DNA from 2 places in the Latilactobacillus parasakei genome. Region 2 is predicted to be linked to the other one. Evidence: a T-box and tRNA genes for the amino acid it is inferred to sense, from the RefSeq annotation. Region 2 holds a T-box; the other holds one or more tRNA genes.
The links. A T-box is a leader RNA that pairs with one kind of tRNA and senses whether it is charged. The one in region 2 lies ahead of leuS (leucine--tRNA ligase), so its partner is inferred to be a tRNA-Leu.
Positions count from the first base shown of each region.

Region 1 (3,145 bases), 140 kb from region 2:
CCTTTTTCTGCGTTAAACCATTTTACAGTTCCGTTTTCCATGAGAAAACTCCTCCTTGTGTCGTTAGACACATATAAATTTGTGTATTTCTGTCGGTGCGATGGAAGAAAGTTCTTTTGGAAACATTCGAACCATAACCTGTCAAAAAGTACAAACATAGTGTAACATATGAAAAAAAGAGAAACAACCCTAAACACTAAAAAATAAACCGTTTTCTTTCTACGATAACCGAACTTTTATACTTTCCATTAAATTGACGTTTTTCTGTTATCTACCATGGCAAACGGTTGGCTTTTAGACGTATTTACGCTAAGATGAAGTTAACGAATTTAACTACTGGAGTGCCTGACAATGCTAAAAATACTAAAACGATTACTCCCCATTTTGGGGCTACTATTCTTACTAGCCGGTTGCGAAAAACCGCTCGATACAAAACAGCAGGTCAAAGACGACCTCAACACTATTTTGCAGATTTCTAAAACCCAACAAACGGCACTCAGCACTCTAGAAGATGCCGGTCAGGGCGTACCGGATAGCTACCTTAAAATCCAAGCAAAATATCCAGATCAAAACCTCCTAGATGTTAAGGGGTCTAAAATAGCACAAACTGCCGCTTCACGAGCAGAAGCTTACAAGACGCTTAAAACACAACAAGCTGAATTAAAGCCGGTCGTTAAGCGCCTGATTAAAATTGCTAATCAAGAAAGCGACGAATTGCCCATTGAATTCATCAAGGATTTAAATCAAAGCTTGAAACTATCCGCACTTGATTACACAACGCTTTCGAATTTCTACGACGCCGCTGCCACAGCCGAAACCGACTTCTATGCCGATCACACATCGGCCGATGCACACGCGGATGATTTAGCAGCGCCTATCAACCGCTTGAATCAATATTATAGTGCTATTTACCAACAAGCCGAAATCGCTAAGGTTAATATTAATACGGTCACTGCACAGGCTAAGAAGGTTCAAAAACAATTGGACTAGCCACTAAAAAAGAGTCGGGACAAAAATTACTTTTGTCCCGACTCTTTTTATTCGCGCTTAAATCTTAATAATGGCTTGGCCACAAACGGTGTCACAATCACCGCTAGGGCTATTTCCATCAAGGCATTAATCGCTACGGCACTCAGCATCACGATAATTAAGTGACTGACGTCCGTTTTATAAATCCCGGCTGCTTGTTGGCTGTAAAAAGCCCATGTCAACAGAATGACTAACGTCGTATTAACGATAGTCCCAAAAAAAGCGGCGATCGCCATCGAGCCACGTTGACCTGCTTTAGTATTGTGTAAATGCTGATACAATAATCCCGCCACTAACCCCACCATCAAGCGCGGTAGAATAGCGATTACCGGATTTTGAAAGATCAATAAAGTTAAGGCATCGACTGGCGCTGTATAGGCGTGAATTAGGGATAATGTTCCCCAGATTGCGCCTAGGGTTGCCCCACCACGAGTACCTAAGATAATCGCCCCAATAATAACGGTTAAATGCATTGTGGTCACCCCTGGTAACCCTGGTAGAATATAAATATAACCAACCATCGGCACAAAACTCTGAATCATTAACAATGCCGTTAGAATCGCTAAAATGCTAATCTTATACGCTGATGAATTACGTGTCATCTCTATTTACCTCTCCCATTAACTTATTGCCCATTATAGCGATTTACGAAATTGAATTCAATTCTCAAACTTAATTAGGGCACAAAAAAACGACACCGCTAACGGTATCGTTTAACTTGTTATCATATGCGGGTGAGAAGACTCGAACTTCCACCGGGAAAATTCCCGACAAGATCCTTAATCTTGCGCGTCTGCCATTCCGCCACACCCGCGATACTTGCTTTATGACTTTAAGCCACGTACATTAGTATAAGAGAAACCTGAATTGAAGTCAACAAAAATTCGCCTCGGAGGCCAAAAATGTTTATCGAAACTGCTAAATTAACCGATATTGGCGCTTTAACGACGCTTTATCAAGCTTTAACGTCCGAAATGCACGCCCTTCAACCAACTAATTATCAAGAAAAGAGTAGCCCTGATTTCTTTACCTGGAAAATGATGGTTGAAGACAACCGCCAAATCGTCTATATCACTCGCGATCAGGATCAGATAACGAGCTTTTGCCACGTTACCACGGCACAAACCAGTCCTTCCAATCTCTTTATCAGTCATCAATTTGCCTACGTCACTGCATTATACGTCCATCCAGACTATCGTCGCCAAGGCCTTGCGACGGCATTATTAGTACAGGCTCGTACTTGGCAAAGTGAAAAGCAACTCGCCTTTTTGGAGCTAACCGTCTTGGGCAATAACCAATCCGCCCTACAACTCTATCAAAAATTAGGCTTTGTGACGCAAAATCAAACACTCCGACAAATTTAAAAAAACAGGACCTGAGACAAAATTATTTTTGTCTCAGGTCCTGTTTTTAATCTCAGCATACTTGTAGCCTTAACGTGTTCTATAACGCACACTTCCATTTTTAGATTTCTTTTACCAATTTTAAATGGCCATGGCAGCGACGACAGACATAACGCGTTGTATTGATATGCCGTTGTCGTTGATACAACTGACCACATTTGGTGCATTGATATTCTAGTCGTTTTTGTGCTGCCTTTTTAGGCGTGACCGGTGGTGCAAAACGTGCACCACCAACCTGTTGTAAAAGCCGCTTAAAGTCTTGATCACGATGCCGGTATCCACGGTGCAATAAATGCAGGTGGTAATGACACAGCTCATGTTTAATGATGCCTTCTAAAACAGCCTGCCCTTGGACCACCATCAACGGGTTAATATCGATATGGTGGTCTTGCAGATGATACCGACCCCCTGTTGTTTTTAGGCGCCGATTAAAGTTTGCTTGGTGGCTAAACGGCCGATTAAACGTGGTTACTGAAATATTTTGGATGAGTTGCGTTAATTCTTGATCCGTCATCATTAATCAGTTGCTTTAGGCGCCTTCATCGTCAATTGAACTCGTTCACGTTCTTGATCGACGCTTAAGACCCAAACCTGAACAACATCACCAACTGAAACTTCATCAGATGGATGTTTAACAAAGTGATTGGCCAATTGCGAAATATGAACTAAGCCATCATGTTTAACACCGATATCCACAAAAGCACCGAAATCAA
Region 1 is NZ_CP186861.1:1,926,961-1,930,105, reverse strand. Features, by position in the region: gene ACPBEH_RS09585 (cold-shock protein) at 1-41, opposite strand, end outside; gene ACPBEH_RS09580 (hypothetical protein) at 352-990, shown strand; gene ACPBEH_RS09575 (ECF transporter S component) at 1,038-1,631, opposite strand; tRNA gene ACPBEH_RS09570 (tRNA-Leu) at 1,759-1,843, opposite strand; gene ACPBEH_RS09565 (GNAT family N-acetyltransferase) at 1,932-2,393, shown strand; gene ACPBEH_RS09560 (SprT family protein) at 2,494-2,946, opposite strand; gene ACPBEH_RS09555 (Tex family protein) at 2,949-3,145, opposite strand, start outside.
Region 1: it has a tRNA-Leu gene. The T-box ahead of leuS (leucine--tRNA ligase) is inferred to sense a tRNA for this amino acid. The anticodon was not compared.

Region 2 (3,145 bases):
ACAGATGTTGTGCCATCTTCCCAATGAATAATTGGAATTGGTTCACCCCAGTAGCGTTGACGTGAGAATAACCAGTCACGTAATTTATAACTGATTTGTTCATGACCCACTTTGTGTTCAACCAACCATGGAATCATCTTGTCGATAGCAGCTTGCTTGTCTAAGCCATCTAAGAAATCCGAATTAATCATTACACCAGGTTCTGTGTGAACAGCTTCTTCAGGGTTACCGCCTGAAACAACTGGTTTCAATGGTAAACCGAATTTCTTGGCAAATTCCCAATCGCGAGGGTCATGTGCAGGAACGGCCATGACAGCACCAGTCCCGTATGACGCTAAAACGTAATCTGAAATCCAGATTGGTAAACGTTCGCCGTTCACCGGATTGATGGCATAAGCACCCGTAAAGGCACCTGTTTTGTCCTTCGCCAAATCAGTCCGTTCAAGATCACTCTTGTGTTCAATTTCTTTTAAATAAGCTTCAACAGCAGCTTTTTGTTCAGGCGTTGTGATGTCGGCCACTAATTTATGTTCTGGGGCCATCACGATGTAACTAACACCAAACATTGTATCGGCACGCGTTGTGAAGACATCGACCTTAGCGTCGTGGTTTTCAACAGCAAATGAAACTTCGGCACCTTTTGAGCGACCAATCCAGTTACGTTGCATATCTTTGACACTTTCAGGCCAATCAACCAGGTCTAAGTCATCGATTAAACGATCAGCATAAGCCGTAATCTTCAACATCCATTGACGCATTGGTTTCCGGTAAACAGGGTAACCACCACGTTCAGTTTTACCGTCGATCACTTCTTCGTTGGCCACAACTGTCCCTAAATCTGGGCTCCAGTTAACAGCAACTTCGGCTTCATAAGCCAAGCCTTTTTCGTACATTTTTTCAAAAATCCATTGGGTCCATTTGTAAAAATCAGGATCCGTTGTATTCACTTCGCGATCCCAATCGTATGAGAAGCCTAATGAATTGATTTGACGTTTGAAAGTGTTGATATTTTTTTGCGTGAAATCAGCAGGGTTATTCCCCGTATCTAACGCATATTGTTCAGCAGGTAAGCCGAATGCATCCCAACCCATTGGGTGCAACACGTTGAAGCCTTGCATCCGTTTCATCCGGGCCAAGATATCAGTTGCCGTATAGCCTTCAGGATGGCCAACGTGCAACCCTTGTCCTGATGGGTATGGGAACATATCTAATGCGTAGAAATTTTTCTTATCTTTATCTTCTGTTGTTTTAAAAGATTTATGTGATTGCCAGTAGGCTTGCCACTTTTGTTCAACTGCGCGATGATCGTAAGTCATATCAAACACTCCTTATTTTTAGCGTACTTTCAAAAGTATAGACACTTTTGACGCACTCTTTTTTAATCCACTTAACGTCAAAAAAAGTCCTATGGTATAAATACCATAGGACGAATTGACCGCGATGCCACCTAAGTTCTGCCCAGTTCAAACTGAGCAACTCTCTGGCCGTAACGTGGCTGACGTTTCTATCTACTTGATTTCAATAGAAAACTCAAAGGTGAGTTCGCTAAGTTCAACGACGTGTTCGCACTAACCACACGCTCTCTGGACGTTTCACTTAACTACTAATCCCTCTCAACGTTAAATAATTGTTCTTAGCATACCAAACTCTTACTTCAATTTCAAGACTTGGCCAACTAAGATTAAATCTGAGCGTAAATTATTGGCAGTCTTCAATTGGCTAATTGTCGTGCCATTTTTTTGAGCGATTGACCATAGGCTATCACCTGATTTAACGGTATAAGACTTTGTTTTATTAGGCGTCGTTTGATTGTTATTGTTAGTTGTTGTTTTACCAGCACTGACTTTTAACACTTGACCTGGATAAATAAAATTATTTTTAATGTTATTTAAACGAACCAATTCAGCCATTGAGATTCCTGATTGTTGTGAAATCCGCCATACTGAATCACCAGCTTTGACCTTGTAGGTTTTAGCGGTTGTCGTTGTTGAGCCATTGTTATTATTACTACTGCTATTGTTGTTGTTATTTGTTGGAGGTGTTGTTTGTCCCGTTGATTTTTGACCAACAATTAATTTTTGACCAGGATAGATGAAGTTATTACGGATATTATTCCACTTCACCAAGTTCGCCATTGAAACACCATAACGGTTTGAGATTGCCCAAACTGAATCGCCAGACTTAACCGTGTAAGTTTGGTTATTCGCCGGTGTTGTTGGGTTCGTTGGATTTGTCGGTTTAGTTGGATTCGTTGGTGTTGTTGGGTTTGTTGTTTGTTTAGCAGAAACAATCAACACATCGCCCGGGTGGATCATGTTATTTTTAATGTTATTCCAGCTAATTAACGTATTCATTGAAATACCGTAACGCTTAGCAATGCCGTAAACTGAATCGCCGGCTTTAACTGTGTATTTTTCACCATTTGTTGGTTTAGTTGGATTGGTTGGTGTCGTCGGATTCGTTGGTGTTGTTGGTTTGTTAGCCGAAACAATTAAGACATCACCAGGATGAATCATGTTATTTTTAATGTTATTCCAACTGATTAAAGTACTCATTGAAATTCCATAACGTTTAGCAATGCCGTAAACTGAATCGCCGGCTTTAACCGTGTATTTTTCGCCATTTGTTGGTTTGGTTGGCGTTGTTGGATTGGTTGGGGTTGTCACTGTCCCGCCACCATTGTTACCACTTGTCGCAGGTGTGTCATATTGTGTTAAATTATATTGTTGGATCAGACGATTTAAACTAGCCGCATAGTTCGTAGCTGTTGCATAGCGACCTTGAAGATATTGTGTCGCGTTTTGGTAGCTTGTTGTGTGACTCTTAAAGGCGCCTTGATAATAAGGTGTTGATCCAAAAGAAGTATTCTTCAAAACATGCACGTAATCTTGTAGTGATTGGTAGTATGAAGGATATTTACGGAAAGCAGCGTTGATTTGGTAAAGATTACCATGACCATCATCTTCGTTTGTTAGCATGTAGACAGAGCTACCGTTGTAACTCCCTTTAACACCGAATAAGTTGTAGTTAGGGGCTTTGCCTAAAGCACTATTCCCGAAACCTGATTCAAGAGACGCTTGGGCAATCATCACTGAAGCATACAAATCATTTTCACTTGCCAATTGACGTGCTGAGCTAGCAATTG
Region 2 is NZ_CP186861.1:2,065,907-2,069,051, reverse strand. Features, by position in the region: gene leuS (leucine--tRNA ligase) at 1-1,316, opposite strand, end outside; T-box leader at 1,420-1,626, opposite strand; gene ACPBEH_RS10280 (LysM peptidoglycan-binding domain-containing protein) at 1,650-3,145, opposite strand, start outside.